Methylotuvimicrobium sp. KM2: one gene and its partner. The main gene of each other region encodes a partner of the protein of the gene in region 2 in a complex. Links are inferred from orthologs where the notes say so. Each region holds a gene or a part of one and is shown on either strand. Other genes may lie near its edges. The genes, in order: recC and recB.

What was found.
Region 1: the proteins of recB (region 2) and recC are in contact, whole or in part, in a cryo-EM structure (PDB 5MBV), measured with the Escherichia coli proteins. The link is inferred for Methylotuvimicrobium sp. KM2 from one-to-one orthologs.

Annotation. Positions count from the first base shown.
Region 1 is NZ_CP150634.1:4,652,156-4,660,174, forward strand. What follows is about bases 2,961-6,636. They hold recC (exodeoxyribonuclease V subunit gamma), read right to left. Parts: upstream 6,302-6,636; coding sequence 3,161-6,301; downstream 2,961-3,160. Outside these bases: WJM45_RS19675 (2-oxoacid:acceptor oxidoreductase family protein), read right to left, coding at 1-2,677; WJM45_RS19685 (hypothetical protein), read left to right, coding at 6,826-7,002; WJM45_RS19690 (hypothetical protein), read left to right, coding at 7,037-7,549; WJM45_RS19695 (hypothetical protein), read left to right, coding at 7,601-7,954; WJM45_RS19700 (hypothetical protein), read left to right, coding at 7,996-8,019. UniProt on the Escherichia coli protein: A helicase/nuclease that prepares dsDNA breaks (DSB) for recombinational DNA repair. Binds to DSBs and unwinds DNA via a rapid (>1 kb/second) and highly processive (>30 kb) ATP-dependent bidirectional helicase.
Region 2 is NZ_CP150634.1:4,481,924-4,490,383, reverse strand. Bases 1,637-5,753 are described here. They hold recB (exodeoxyribonuclease V subunit beta), read left to right. Parts: upstream 1,637-2,016; coding sequence 2,017-5,553; downstream 5,554-5,753. Other genes in these bases: WJM45_RS18900 (SPOR domain-containing protein), read left to right, coding at 1,637-1,923. Outside these bases: ATP-dependent zinc metalloprotease FtsH, read right to left, coding at 1-909; more of WJM45_RS18900, read left to right, coding at 1,201-1,636; WJM45_RS18890 (septal ring lytic transglycosylase RlpA family protein), read right to left, coding at 5,970-6,431; recD (exodeoxyribonuclease V subunit alpha), read left to right, coding at 6,653-8,290. UniProt on the Escherichia coli protein: A helicase/nuclease that prepares dsDNA breaks (DSB) for recombinational DNA repair. Binds to DSBs and unwinds DNA via a rapid (>1 kb/second) and highly processive (>30 kb) ATP-dependent bidirectional helicase.

The DNA of each region.
Region 1 (8,019 bases), 170 kb from region 2 along the record:
CACCGCTATTAGCCGATTTCTTTTCGTGCAGGTCATAGTAGGGCCGAGTCAGCGCAAACTGGAAATCGCCGAGTTCGTCCCGGAACCATTGCAGTTCGGTAGAGAGTAATGAGTCCTTCGATTCTTGTTCGATAACGGCATCGATGGCTTCATTGACCATGTTGTTCACGGTGACCCCCTCGTGCGGCTCATTGAACAGCGCACGAATTTTGGGTTCCAGTTGTTTGACGGTTTTAGGCAGAAATTCGAGTTTGTCGTGTTTCCGTTTCACCCGTTTCAAAACCGTATCGAGCACATCCGATAATTCGCTCACTAAGCCGGGAATGGCCGTGTCTGGGCAAACCGTGTAACAATTGCCGCAAGCAGTGCAGTTATCGGCCACCCATTCCGGATGCTCAAAGCGAATGCCGGTCATATCCCTGAACAGCGATGTCGTCGCCGGCATCACGCTCAAGCCGATAAAGGGGTCGGTCAGATTGTCGCTGCCTTGGCCGGTCAGATAGAAATTACCGGTCTGTTCCCAAAAACGGTGAATATCGCTGAGCTTGGACTCGCTTTGCGGTGTGGTTTTCAGCAGGCTTGGGATCGGCGCGATCAATTGTCCGCTAGTTTTCTCGGCTTGAGCGCCTAAGACTTTGTTTTTGATTTCATGGACTTCATCGAATCCGCGCTTCACGACGCGCATGTTGTCATCGACGACCCGCTGACCTTTACTGCCGAACTTGTGTTGCAATTGTTCTTCTATCGCTTTCAACAGCGCGACATCGCTGAGTCCGGATTTTTCCATCAAAGGGGAGGCCGCGAAAAAACCGCCCTGAAAAGCAATGCCCTGCATCCTGATCTGTAATTCCGGATCGGTCGCTTCTTCTCTTGCGATTTTGAACCCATCGACATAAAAAATCCGGATGTCGTTTTCGATGATCAGTTTTTGGTAGTGTACCGGAATGTCCGCCCAAACCTCATCGGCGGTTTTCCGCTCGCTTTGAATGATGAAAGTTCCGCCTTTTTTGAGACCCGCCAAGGCATTGGTATGCTTGAAGACATTGGGGTCGGGAGACAGCACCACATCGACGAAATAATATTCGCAATTGATATTGATCGGTTCGGGCGCGGCGGCAAGATAGTAAGTGGTCGGTTGTCCTTTTTTTTCCGAGCCGTATTTGGGATTGGCTTTAATGTCGTAGCCCAACAGATCGAACAGCGTCATCGCAAGGTTCTTGCCCGTCGTGATGGCGCCCCACCCGCCGACCGAGTGAAATCTGACCGTAATGGCGCCCTGCGGCATCAGGTTTGGGTTTTCAGAACCCCGAACGGCCAATTCCTTCACATTCGGATAAGCCTCTTGAATGGCTTCTTGATGGGTTCTTTGTTTGGGCGTGAAGGCATGTTCCCGGATAAAGTCGATCGACAAATAGAAGCGTTTTTTATGCTTGCCGTTAGGTAGCATGTTTTCTATCGCGCCAATAATGCCTTCCGGTTGAAGATCGCGGCTGCCCATGCCGAAAGAGCCCGAATATAAAGGCGGCATTTCGCTGAAAGAATAGGAAGGCAAGTCCGGATACGGAACATTTTTCTTGTGCGTGCCGTTTTCGATACATTTGGTAATGACCGCCCGGGTTTCACGCATGATAGGAGGGTCTTCCGCTAACGGCTGATCCAACCTTTCCAAAATGGCGACCCCTTTTCGGCCCTTTAACACTTTTCCCAAAAGATCCGCCGGGAAGGGCCGGAACATTACTAAATCCACCACGCCGACTTTCAAGCCGCGAGTTTTTCTTAAGTAATCCGCCACCGCTTCGGCACTAGAGACTACGCTACCCTGACCTAGAATCAGGTAATCGGCGTCTTCGACTTTATAGGTCATGACCCGACCATAACGACGTCCCGTCAATTGATAATATTCCTCGAAAGCCTGGTCGGTCAGTTCTTTGATATGGTCGAAAAAGTAAGGACGCTGAGCGGCGACGCTTTGCATGTAAGCGTCCTGGTTCTGCACGATGCCGGCCATCATAGGATTGTCCACATCCCACACTTCAGGAATACGTCTTCTTTTCTCCCCGTAAATAATTCTTTGAGCCGGAGTAGGCGTATCGATGATGTCGTCCGGCCTGCCCAGATACTCCTTGATCAACTCGCGCTCCGGCAATAAAAGAGACTCGATCAAATGGGTGGTCAAAAAGCCGTCTTGAGCGATCACGCCCGGATTCAAGGCCAATTCGGCAATCCTGTGAGAGATGATATTCAGGTCGGCCACATGCTGGGCTTTTTTGGCAAAAAGCTGAAAAAAACCGGTATCGTCAATGGCATGGTAATCATCGTGTCCGGCATGCACATTGAGAGTGGCTTTGGTCATGGCTCTCGCACCTATGTTTAAGACATAGGTGAGTCTTTTTCCTACGGCGGCATAAAGCGATTCATGCATGTAGGCAATGCCCTGTCCGGAAGAAAAATTGGTCGATCTCAAGCCTGTCATGGCCAACCCGGCCGTCACTGCAGCCGCGGCATGCTCTCCTTCCGGTTCGATAAAGATGAGAGGGCGGTCGGAAATGTTCAAATGTCCTTTGGCCGCCTCTTCAGCCCAGTATTCGCCCATTTGGGTCGAAGGCGTGATGGGATAGGCGCCCGCGGCATCGGAGGATTCGCGTTCGCACATGATGGCGACTGTATTGCCATCCATGGCTACTCTTGTTCCTGGATATTTGAATTGCTTGTTTCTATTTTCCATGACGATATCGCGTAGTGGGATTATGGATAGGTATTTCAGAGTAACTTTTCGACGTATCCTCAGCTAAAACAGTATTCCAATTGAATCTTATTGGCAATGTTTTTTTGGTCGATTAATTAGGCTTCATTCAGCACAACCATAGCACATTTACCGGACTATTTTGGAATGCTGCTACTGAAACTATCAAGCAAAAAACATACCTAGTTGGTAGAGCCGTGGCCGTATAGAATCGGTTTTTATTCGTTAGGGTTTTGCGACAAATAAATTCCCGGGGCTATGGAATTTAGGTGCTGGGTTTACGGCGTCCTGTCAAGCGAGTAATCGTACCCTCTTAAACGCTCAGTGTATTGGAAAGCAATCATTGACTATTTCCTAAATGGTTTATTTAGTAGGAAAGAGAACCGTTTCAACTGTTAACGCGAACATAGCCTTAAGTTAACCCTCGGACTTCCCTTCAATGCGTTCCCAAACCGGAAGTAACAAGGTTCGGCAATGGCCTTCAAACACCTCGTTCAACAACGCCTCCGGGTTATAGCCTTCGAGAAATAATTTTCTAAGCTCAGGCTCATAAGCTTTTTCGATCGCACGGGTTAGCTGATCGACTGCCGACTCAATGGCTGGTTTCGCCGCGCGACTGCTTTGCGACAATTTATGCGCTTGCCTGACATAAGCGAAGGCCGGCTCGACGAAAAACGCATCGGGTCTGTACAATCCTTGCCGATAAATTTCAATCCATGCTTCCAATTCGCCCGGAGCGCAATAGTCCGGCTCGAACGTAATGTCTTGGTCGAGGGCGATTAAGCCGGTTTTTTGCGGCTCGATGTTATTGATGATCAGATGATGTAGCCAGGCAAGCATAAAGTCTTTGCCTTTCAAATCGGCGTAACGATAAAACAAACTTCCATACTCATAACGATTGCCGAGTTTACCGATCAATCGATAATTTCCGATCGTCAGATCTACCGATAAATCCTCGAGCGGTTCGCCGAGCGCCTTGGCCTTTATTACTTCGACAAAGGCATCGATGCTTTGTTGTTGCCTGGCAAATTCGAGATCTCCGGCCACGCCGGACAGCCATCGCCCTTTTGCCTTGAGCTTTTGTGCAGTCAACGGTTTATCGTGCAGTACTCCATCGATCCATTCGTGATAAATCGCATAACCTTCCAATTGACCGATCGCGAAAGGTTCGCGCTCCTCGGCATCCGCAGCAATGCCGTTGAATCGGACATCGAGTCGGCGTTGCATGAAATATTTTTGCGGATGTCGGTAAAAGGCGAATAATTCGCTTATTTCAACGATCGTTTGGTCGGTTTCGTCCTCTAAACTGCCTAGCCACCACGGCGCCGGCTCCGGTTTAGGTTTAACCAACGCCGCCGCGGCCTGGCAATCGGCCTCGGAATAACTAAACAAAGCCGATTCCGGCTCGAAATAACGCGGGCTGAAAGCCTGTAGCGGATGCTCAGTTACGCCATTGTCCAGGCCGTAATGATCGCGAAGTACGGCGAGCAGTTCACTGACTACGACCGAAGGCGGTATCGTTTCATTATGGCTGATCGACCGTCCGATATAAGTCACAATCAATTGTTGCCGCGCCGACAGCAGGATCTCCAGAAACTGATAACGGTCGTCGGAACGGCGTGAGCGGTCGCCCTTGCGGAAATTTGCGGCAAGCAAATCGAAGGTCGGATTGCGGTCGACTTTCGGAAACTCGCCGTCGTTCATGCCGAGCAAGGCGATCACTTTGAATGGAATCGAGCGCATCGGCAGCATCGAACAAAACGTGAGTTGGCCGCGTAAAAAACCGTTTGACGATTTGTGTTCTTCCAGTCGGCCTTCAAGCCAGGCGCAGACGACTTGCCACTCGATCGGCGCATTGTGAATTTCGGGCAATCTTTCGGTTAATTCCGCCAGTAATTCGTTGAGTTGTTGGCGCTCGACGGCATCGGCTTCGGGCAATAATTGATCGGCATAATAATAAAGCTTCTCGCCCCATACCTTGAGCGGCTTGGCCATGCTTAAATCGTTGCCGGCTCTAAACAACAATTGCATAAAATCGTTCAAGCCGCCAAGCGCCAACGCCGAAGAACCCTCGATATCGATATAAGGCAGGACGCCGTCGACAAAATCGTCGTCGTTGCCGACTGCATAACCCATCAACAAGCGATCCAATGCGGCTTGCCAGGTATTTTCATCGCGCTCGGGCAGGCCAAATTCGCGTTTGTGTTCGGCCGATTTCCCCCAACGCACTTGCGTATCCCGAACCCAATGTTTGATCAATTCCAAATCGGTTTCGGACAGGCCGAAGCCCGGATAAACCGACGGTTTTTCGAGCAAATCCAGGACCGCGCGCCAACCGAACCGGCTTTGGCTCAGCTTCAAAAAAACAATAAAAGCATCCAAGGCATGATTGCTCAAGCGCAAGCTGCGATCGGCAACCGCATGTTGAATATCGTCGAATACTGCGGCAATAAACGGTTCGTATAATTCGATGTCCGGCGCCATCACGACAATATCGCGCAGTTCCAACTCGGGGTCGTTTTCCAATGCGGCCAACAGTTGGTTTTTCAAGACTTCGACTTCGCGCATACGGGAATGACACGCATGAATAGCGATAGACCCGTCGCGGGTTAAAGGCGTCGATTCGCTGTCGTTATTGAGAATATCGTTTTGCAGCTGTCGCAGAACCGTGCTTGGCTCGTCTTGTTCGAAACTGTCCAGCTCCAATTCGAACTGCACCTGCTCCAACAACATCTCCTGAAATTCGCGGCCTTGTTGACCCAATGCCGACAGTAGCGGATGTCCGCCGGCATCCTCTTGATCGATACGCTGACGCTTAGTCACCAAATCCGCCCAAAAAGCTTGAGCGGGGTTGAGCAAATACAAGTGCACTTGCGCATGATTCGCCAAACCTTGTAAAAAACCGAGAAACAGGGGCGGCATGGTATTGACGCCGAAGATCGAAATCCGCTCGGGCAAAACGGCAGAAAATTGTCCCGGCGACGCCGAATTAAAACGCTCGATCACTTCCAGCCATAAACTACCCCGGTGCTTCATGCCTGCATTTTCGGTAATCCGCTGCCATAACGCGCTTTGCCAGCGTTCGGTTTGCGTATCGTAAAGCGTTTCGCCTTGCTGCCAGGCAGCCAGCATATCCGGACGCATGATTTGATATTGGTCGAAAATCAAAGCCAATTGCAACGCTAGCTGATAACGCTTTAAGGCAACTGTGTCGCCGGTTAAATAATTATTCAGCGGCGCAAATATCTCATTGTCGAGCTCGCGAAGCAGCGCTTCGAAGCGCCAATGCAGCACATGGCGGTCGAAGGCTTCGTCATTCAATCGACTGTCGATTCGTTGCGCCAAGGTACTAAAAAACCGCCCCGGAAATAAAAACTCATAATTTCCCCAGACGCCGAGCCGGCTTGCCAGCTGTTGCGACAACCAACGCTCCATGCCTTGGCTTTGGATCAGAAACACTTCTTTGGCAAATGGCGAACTTAGCGGCCGGGTTTCGATGACGGCCGCCAAATGTTCGAGCAAATTTTCGGTTTTATTGGAACTGTGCAGAATGAACATGGATTGGTTTGATTTTTTTCGGTTTTCGCGGCAAGCTCTTTGCTGGTTAAGGAATTGGCACGAAATTACTTAGGATTCGGTCATAAATGACTTCCCTATTTGAATGCAAGGCAAGCAGGTTCGGTTGCTCGATTGGCAGGTGTCGGCGGCAGGGAAAGCCGCCGTCAAGCCTACACGGACGTATTCACGGCGCCCTGTCAAGCAAGTTACCGAACCTACTATAAAACTCAATAGCACAAGGAAGTTATTTTTCACGAAATCCTTAATCGAGGGAACTTCCACTGATAGTCTCGGCAGCCAAGGTATGGGTTCCCACAGAAGACCATGGGAACCAGAAAACAATTACCTCGGGCAAAACGATTTGACCATGTAACAAGCGGAGACTGTAAACTAAAGGTATCGGTTAAACTAATGCTCTTGATGGTTACTATAGCCTTTTTTATCGGAAGCTCCGTAACAAATATTTGTATCATTGGGCTATAAAACATTGAGCTATTAAATACGAACTTTGGAACGATTAAATAATGAACGAAACCGAACAAGCTAAAAAGGTAAGACGCTTAACGGCAATCATTTATATTCTGTTAATGCTTTTTTTAGTGATAGGAACCCTCTATTCCGAACAACGTAAGGAACGAGTGCGCGAGGCGCAAAAGCTTGCCGAACAAGGCATTATCGGTCAGCCGATCGAAGCGGAATAATTCGCACCAGAACTATTAATACAGGAAGCGACTCATGTTCATCAATAGCTTGCCGACTCTATTTACCTTTACCGATTTCATCAATCCGATCGAAACCGTCCTCATTCTGGTTTCGCTGTTGTTACTCGTTCATTTTTCCACGCGAGAAGCGCTTTACGATAGGGCATGGCCGGCGGCGCCCACGCCTTACCAAGCCCTATTAAATATCTGGTTGGGACAGGCGCCGTTATGGAAGGCATTTTGGCCTTTTTTTATTTTCGTGAACGGCGTTTTTCTTTATATCGATTACCGAATCATGAACGTCACGTTTACGATCGCCAGCTGGAAAACAGTACATGGCATGCTCTTCATTCCGGTGATTTGGTGGATCGTTTCGGTCTGGCGGTGTGCCAAATATACCCGCTACCGATTGGCCAACACCTTGGCGAAAACATTGACACTGTATTTATTATTCGACTGTTTTTTGCGCTTCGTCATTAGCGCTTATTATCCGAATAGTTTTTTCGATTGCCGTTTGTTGGTCATGGAGTATGGCGATTGCTTTTGAGTAAGGTGTGTGTAGAATCGAATACTCCAACCATTAAGCGGAGGACATGTTATGAGCTGCTGCGACGACCCCACCGAAATTCACAAAATCGATCCACGGGAGTTAGTCCGCGAACAACAACATTACGGTAATCTGGTTCGCGATTTATTCACCGACGATCCCGAAAAAGTCCTGCTCAAACTACTAAACGAAAGCAATGCATATCTCAGGGAACTAGCCGCATTAAGAGCCCATTACCCGTCGGTTCGATTGCGAGCGATCGAATTGTTGGATAAACAAAGTCAAGCGGTACTCGACCAATTGATTGAGCAAGAACCGGATTCGTCATTCGGAGCCGCCGCAAAACAGCGCATAGAACAGTTAATTAACGAAACAGGCCTATTCGGCAAATTGTTCAAGTCCTAATCGACCCAAGCACAATTAAAATAACTACACGAGGCGGAATCATGAAATCATTAGCACTCATCGGA
Region 2 (8,460 bases):
GGGCGCTTTTTGGCGGGCCTGTTCGAACAGATCGCGAACTCGAGCGGCACCGACGCCGACGAACAGTTCGATAAATTCAGAGCCGCTGATGTTGAAAAACGGCACGCCGGCTTCGCCCGACACCGCCCTTGCCAGCAAGGTTTTACCGGTTCCGGGAGGACCGACCAGCAATGCACCTTTCGGCATGCGGCCGCCGAGCTTTTGAATTTTTTCCGGAGCTTTAAGAAATTCGATCGACTCCTTCAATTCTTGCTTCGCGCTCTCGCTACCGGCAACATCGTCGAAGGTAATTTTCGGTTGCGTTTCCGGATGTATCTTGATTTTATTACCGATATTCAAAAAGCCGCGACCGGCCGCGCCCCCTCCGCCGGCCATGCGCCGAAACAGCCAGGACCAGATCGCGACTAAGATCAGCATTGGAATGATCCAATTAAATAATATATTGCCAAGCCAACTTTCTCCGCTTCTAACGATGTAGTCGACGTCATGTTCGGCGAGCGTCTCGGCGAGATGTTCATCCCACAGAGGAATGGTCATGAAGTGTTGCGGAGAATCGGACGGGTTGTCAGGTTTGATCAGGCCGGTAATCGTTTTTTCGGTGACCACGGCACGTTGGATTTTGTTATTCTTAACCAATTCGAGAAATTGGTTGTAGGGTAGTTCGTCTTTTTGCAGTTCGTTAGCCTGATTGAAGATTGAGAAAATCATTAACACCCCCAGGCCGATCAACAAATAGCGTGTCAATTTATCGTTCTTATCAGGCTTTTCCGGCGCGTTGATTTCCTTTTCCGGCTCGGCCTTGAATAATGACCGAAAAAATTCGGTCAGCATCGTTTTTAGCGATTTCAGTAATTGAATCAGAAACCCGGTCAATATTTGCAGGAAATTATTCGAATTTTGTTTGTCCATAGTGATGACCTCGAAAAACGGACGAAATGGTTCAACTGTCTATTCCCACATAGTACCATTCAAATTATAAAAATTAACGCTTCTTACACCTTTCGCGCTTCAAATTTCGGCAGGACCAGAAGATGCGCCGGGTGAGGTCAGCATCGAGCTGGCATAGAGTATCTACAAGGATGTATTCACACGGATACCCCCCATGCCGAACTTTGATCTACTATGGATATAGCAAAGAGTTTATTTAAAATCGATGAGTCGATTGCATCAGCATAATCTAGCCAACAATGGAGAAAACCGGTGACAGAATTTGACGAACTTACCAGAAAGCAATTAGAGGCCAGTCAGGCTAAAACATCAAGCTTCAATATCGCCGCGCTAAGTATTGCTATCATTGCGTTATTGATCGCCGGGATTTTTGCTTGGATCAGTAACAATCGAAATACCGATCTTACAGCGCAAGTGTCCCGATTGAGTGCACAACAGCAGCAGCCCGGTAAAATCGTAGGCCGCCAACATTATGATGAGTTGGCGGCAAAAATTAAGCGCTTGAGTCAACAAGTTTCTGAATTGAGCGATGCTAAAGAGGCGCGACTCGACTCGACCGAGCCTAAAGTGATTAGGGCTGATAAAATAAATGACTTGCTCGAAAAGCAAAAAATCTTGTTCGATAAATTTAATAACTTGGAAAATAAAATCAAGCAATTGTCGGTCAAGTCGACAGCCAATTCTAAATCGGGAACTCGACAGCGTAGCTATGCCCCAAAAGCTCAGGATTACTCGATTAATATTGGCGCCTTTCAAAAAGCGGCTACCGCTGAAAAGAAAGCGGGACGTTTGAGAAAAGAAGGTATTACCGTTGACATTAATGAGGTAGTAGTCGACGGCAAAACCTGGTATCGATTGACCATACCCGGCTTTAGCAGCATGCAGGAAGCCCAACGTTTTTCCGAAACCTTAAAGAAGCAATTCGGTATCAAATCGGTTTGGATCGGTGTCGATCAAGCCTGGGGTCGAGGCTGATGAAACATAGCCGATTATTGTTGATGACTCACTCGGAAAACCCGCGAAGCGATACATAAATTCAAGCAAGCCAAATCCCTCACTGAAAGCTTCATGCCATCCGAACATTTCGACCCGATAACAACCGATTGCCGCCAAGGCATTAACTTAATCGAAGCCAGCGCAGGTACCGGTAAAACCTATGCGATTGCGATGCTGGCGCTGCGCTTTGTCGTCGAGTTCGATATGAAAATCGACGAATTGTTGGTAGTGACTTTTACGAAGGTCGCGACCGAGGAGCTGAAGGAGCGGATCCGACTCAGGCTCAATGAGGCTAAACAGGCCGTAAGCGGGAAAACCGAAAACATTGACGGCGCGATTATCCAATGGCTAAACCGGCTCGAGATCGACCGCGATCGGATCAAAAAAAGACTGGAGTTGGCTCTGCTCGATATCGATCAGGCCGCTGTGTTTACGATTCACGGTTTTTGCCAGCGGGTCTTGAAGGAGCATGCGCTGGAAAGCGGTCAACTTTTCGATTCCGAACTGACCGCCGATGCGGCGATCGTCAAGCAAGCCTGTGCCGACGATTTCTGGCGTGGTCAAATTTATCAAAGGGCCTCCTGGGAAGTTGCTTTGTTGACAGCAACGTACTCAACTCCGGATGCATTATTAGCCGGCATCGATCGCATTCCGCTCGACATCGAGATTTTTCCGGAGTATCGCGATCCGAACGAAGCATTAGCCGCTTGCCGGGAGCAGGCAGAGCAAGCGCGTATCCACTTGGATCAGGCCGCTAAAACACTGCTAAACCACTTTGGTGACGGCTTCTTCAAATCGTCGTATACCGAAGTTTTTGAACATCACCTCCAAGAGTTGCGCGCCTGGCTAAACCAGGAAACACTGCAGCTTCCAAGCCCCGACGCATTTGCATGTTTGACGGTAACCGGCCTGGTCGATGGCTTGAACGGTAACAAGTTTAGAAAAACCAAAACGCAAACCGGCGAGCAACGCAAACACGAGTATCTGGCAACACTGAAAATCGACACCACGCCTTTCGATGCCTTGTCCGACTCGATCGATCGAATCAGTCTGGTTTTTCGTCGAGCGCTGTTAGAGCATGTCCGCATAGAGCTGGACAAGCAGATGCAGCAACTCAATATATTGTCGTTCGATGATTTGATTAGCCGGCTTGCCCTTGCCTTGCAAGGTAATCAAGGGGCATTATTGACCGCCGAATTGAGGCAACGCTTCAAGGCCGCATTGATCGACGAATTTCAGGATACCGATCAGAATCAGTGGCTGATATTTTCAACCTTATTCGGTTCAGGCGCACATTATTTGTATTTGATCGGCGATCCCAAGCAAGCGATCTATAAATTTCGGGGCGCCGATATTTTTTCCTACCTTGCCGCACAGCAACAGGCGCATCATCGGTTTACCCTCGGCACGAACTGGCGCTCGCAGCCGCCCCTGGTCGAGGCGGTGAATGCCTTATTCAGCCGCGAGCGGGCCTTTTTTCTCGAACAGTTGCAATTCCAACCGGTTGTAGGCGCTCCCGCCAATGCGGATAAAACCCTAAGTCTCGAAAAAGAGACGCTGGCGCCGATGGTGCTTTGGCAACTGCCGCAAAGCGACAAGGGCCACTGGAGTTCCGGCAAAGCCGGCGAATGTCTTCAGGCCGAGGTCGTCAACGAAATCGTCGGATTGCTCAATGAGCCTTACTTTTTGAGCGATAGCGGCAGGCGAGTTCAGCCGGGCGATATCGCGGTATTGGTCAGAACCAACCGGCAAGCCTCGGAATATCAAGCGGCATTGCGCGAAGCCGGCGTCCCTTCGGTTTTGAACAGCACCGAATCGGTATTCGCGACCGCCGAAGCGGCCGACTTGTTTTGTTTGTTGCAGGCCATTGCTCATCCTGGCGACACAGCATTATTGAAGCAAGCCTTAACTCTCGACTGGTTCGGATTAGATGGGCAGACTTTATATCGCATGCTGAATCAAGAAGCGGCCTTGGATGCCTGGCTGTCGCATTTTTTGAATTATTATCAGCACTGGCAAAACCAAGGACTGATGGCGATGATGCAGCGTTTGCTCGACCAAGAGCAAATACGTTTGCAGCTATCGGCTAGCCGTCTTGCCGAGCGCCGCTTGACCAACTTGCATCATCTGATCGAGTTAGTGCAGCAAGCCGCTGTCGACGAGCATTTAGGCATCGGAAAAACGCTGGATTGGCTGCGCGCGCGTATCACCGATGCGGCGGGCGGCAGAGTCAGTCTCGAAGAGCAATGCATGCGCTTGGAAAGCGATGATGAAGCGGTCAAGATTGTCACGATGCATCGCTCGAAGGGGCTCGAGTATAATATTGTTTTTTGTCCGTCCCTCTGGCAACGCAGCAGCCGGTTTTCCACCGACCGGCCCTTGATTCAATGTCACGAGCAAGGTCGCATCGTCGCCGATTTAGGCTCGGAGGATTTCGAACGCCGCCGCGCGCAAGCGATCGACGAAGAATTGGCCGAGGATTTGCGCGTATGTTATGTAGCGCTGACCCGGGCTAAATATCGCAGTTATCTGGCCTGGGCCGATGTTCGAAGCAAGGACGTTCCGAATCAATCGGCATTGGCTTGGCTACTCGGTTTCGAAGATTGCCATTTTGCCGCGCAACAATCGATCCTGAAAGATTATTGCAGCCGCGCCCCGCATGTTTTCGAATATTGTTTATTGGAATTACCGGCGGAGCCCAATGGCCGTTACGAAAAATGGCTCGACGAAACCCGACTATCGGCAAGGTCGAGGTTGCGTTCGCTACGCACCGATTGGCAAATGAGCAGTTACACGGCACTCTCGGCCTTAAGCCTACAGGATGCGCCGGAATTGCCGGAAGATAAGGCCCGCGAATTGGCTTCGCTTGATGCGGAACCGGTCTTTTCGGCGGTCGGCATGCAAGAGGAGTTGCCGAAAGGCGCGCATACCGGCAACGTCGTGCATGACTTGCTGGAGCATCTCGATTTCGCGTGCTTGGCCGATATGCCGGACATCGCCGAGTTGCGCGATAGCACCTGTCGGCGCTACGGCTTGCAAACGGAGCATCCTGAAGCTATCGATCGCTTATTGCAAGCCGTTGTGACAACGCCCTTGGCCGAAGACGATCCGGCTTTTCTACTGATGAATATTGCCGATGGGCAATGTTTGAAGGAAATGCCGTTTTATCTGGCAATGCAGCCGATGAACGCCGCACATATCAATGCGATCTTATCGGACTCTCCCGTTTATCAAGTGCTGAACAGTAAGCAAATGTGCGGTTATTTGACCGGTTTCATCGATTTAATTTGCGAATACGGCGGCCGTTATTACGTCATCGATTATAAAACCAACAGCCTGCCGGACTATCGGTCGGAAACGTTGACGGACGCGATGCGGGAGCATAATTACGGATTGCAATATTGGCTTTATACGCTGGTGCTGCACCGCTTTTTGGGGCAACGCTTGGCCGATTACGATTACGAAAAGCATTTCGGCGGGGTATTATATTTATTTGTGCGCGGCATGCAGCCCGAACAGCCGATGAGCGGCGTTTATCGGGATAGGCCGGATTTACGACGTATCGAGGCTTTATCGGAGATTTTTGGCGTGTGTGCAAGCAGAGCTTGACGGTAGTTATTCCCAAGCTGAAACTTGGGAACGAGACAGAGGCAATGCTTTCGGCTTTTAGGGGGCGCCAATTCAGCATGTAGCCCGTATGCAACGTAGCGGAATACGGGAATGGCGTGGCTCCGAGCTTCCCGGATTGCGCTTCGCTCCATCCGGGCTACGCTGTTTAGGATTCGGTCATAAATAACTTCCCTATATTTAATATACGGTAAGCAGGTTCGGTTGCTGGATTGATAGGTGTCGGCGGCAGGGCATATTTTGCTCCACGGTAATTGCTGAGTTACATGGATGTAATGAATGCAGAAAATGCAGGAGCATTTTTCTACCCTCCATTGCCCTAATACACGCCATCCATGGCAATCAGGCGCCTCCTCTGGCACTGCCGAAATTTGAAGTGCGAAAGGTATACGTTTCAATTACGAATCATTGTTGCGAATTTCGGCTATTGCTTGAGAGCGGCTCAGCGGTTGAATCTCTACAAAACCGACACCTTGCTTTTGGATGCCGACTTGCTTGGCGGCGGCATAGGACAAGTCCAGTTCCCTTTTACCATGATAAGGCCCGCGGTCGGTGATTTGTACGACAACCGATTTATGGCTTTTGGGATTGGTGACTTTCACGTAGGATAACAACGGCAGCGTTTTATGGGCCGCAGTCATCGCATACATATCGAATTTGCGTCCGCTCGCGGTTTTTTTGCCGTGAAATCTAGGTCCGTACCAAGAGGCTCGGCCCAATCGCCCTTTTGTAGGTTTTCCGGCGGTTTTGCCCGAAGTCAACTTAGCTTTGTGCTGGTCGGATGCCTCAACTGTCTTTATCGGCTGAGTAAATAGACTACTCATCATAAACACAGAACTTGCCAATATGATTTTATTCATAATGTAAAGCCTTATTATTTAACAACAAAATGATTTTACCCTTGGGAATATTAAGCTAAACTTAAGTCGTAGAACTCAAAATTAATATTCGGGTAAATATCTCCATGCCAAAAGCTATTGAGACACTGCCTTATAAGGGCTCCCTCTATTTCTCTCGTGATGTTTTAAAGCGTCCTATGGGCTTCATTTTCCGGCAACAAGCGCCGAAATTTATCTGACAAATGAAAGAAGAATCTACTTTTACCCGCCTCGATATGGCTTTTTCTCGTTTTTTGAGTCGCCGTAGCGCCTTGACCGGTGCCGCGAAAGATAATTTCGAAAAACTGATCGCCCGTCTTTCCTTCGAGCAAAATCAAGGGCATAGCTGTATCCGCATTGATGCGAAAGCCCGGGAAACAGTCATGGCTTCAGGCCTGGCATCGAGGTCAGATACCGCGCCGTTAATAGTTGAAGACGATCGGCTTTATCTTCAGCGCTATTGGGCCTATGAAAAAAACTTAGTCAACCGGATCGGTGCAATGACCCGCTTCAATGTCTCCCCTGTTGACGCGGAAGCCTTATTGGACCGCTACTTCCCAACCGCCCTTGCGGAAACCGACTGGCAGCGTGAAGCAGCCAAAACCGCGCTTAATCGAACGTTCTGCATCATTACCGGCGGTCCCGGGACCGGTAAAACCACAACTATCGTTAAGATTCTGGCTTTGCTGCAGGAATTGGCACAACGCCCGTTATTCATCGCCCTTGCAGCACCGACCGGAAAAGCCGCAATGCGCCTGCAGGAATCGATAGGTAACAGCAAGAGTGCCTTGCCTTGCTCGGAAGCTGTCAAACAATCTCTTCCCGAATCGGTCACGACCCTGCATCGCCTGCTAGGTTCTCGTCCGCCTTCACCTTATTTCCGACATAACGCCGAAAAACCCCTGCCTTTCGATTTGGTCGTAGTGGATGAAGCCTCGATGGTCGATTTAGCGTTGATGAGTAAATTGGTCGATGCACTCAAACCAAGCGCCCGATTGATCTTGCTCGGCGATAAGGATCAATTGGCATCGGTCGAATCGGGCGCGGTATTGGCAGACTTGACCGCAGCGTTGCCGGATCATACTGTCGAGCTAAAAAAAGCGCACCGATTTGATGTGACAATCAAAAACCTGGCCGAAGCGGTCAATTTGCAGCACCCTGAAGCCGCTTGGTCGGCATTGCAGGCGGCTAATGAAAACATCGGCTTATTGAATCAAGATGCGATCGCCTATATTGCCGGTCATCGGCTCGATTATTTACGCGCGATCGAGAATTCAAATGATATCGAGCAAATTTTTAATGTCTTTAAGCGATTTCAAGTGCTCTGTGCGAATCGGGCCGGAAAATATAGCGTCGCCGATATTAATAGCCAAGTTGAACGCCGATTAGCTTCAACGGGTCATATCAACCCTATCGGGACTTGGTATCATGGACGTCCGGTCATGATTACGCAAAACGATGCCTCGTTGCAACTATATAACGGCGATATCGGTTTGTGTCTGAAAGACGCCGAGCAAAACGGTAAATTGATGGTGTTTTTCCAACGTCCCGACGGTAGCATCAAAAAATGCTTGCCGGCTAGATTGCCGCATTGCGAAACCGTATATGCAATGACGATCCATAAAAGCCAGGGTTCGGAATTCGACGAAATTCTTATTGCTCTTCCGGATCAACATAATCCGGTGTTAACCAAAGAATTGCTTTATACCGCGATTACCCGCGCCCGGAAATCGGTCAAAATACTGGCCGATCAACAGGTTTTCAACGAAACCGTGCTGCGTAAAATCGAACGTTTCGGTGGCTTGGCGCAAAAACTGATGGTAATTGAGCAAGGACGATGACGCTGATGAAAAGGATCATTTTTGTCGCCATAAGTGCCTCTCGTTATTATATCTTGCGTACTTCAAATTTCGGCAGTGCCTAAGGATGTGCTGGAGTCTTCGGTCCTTCACCTAGCTCCTAGGTGAGGGAATCATGGATACTGGCATAGAGCCTTGTATGATTAATTTAA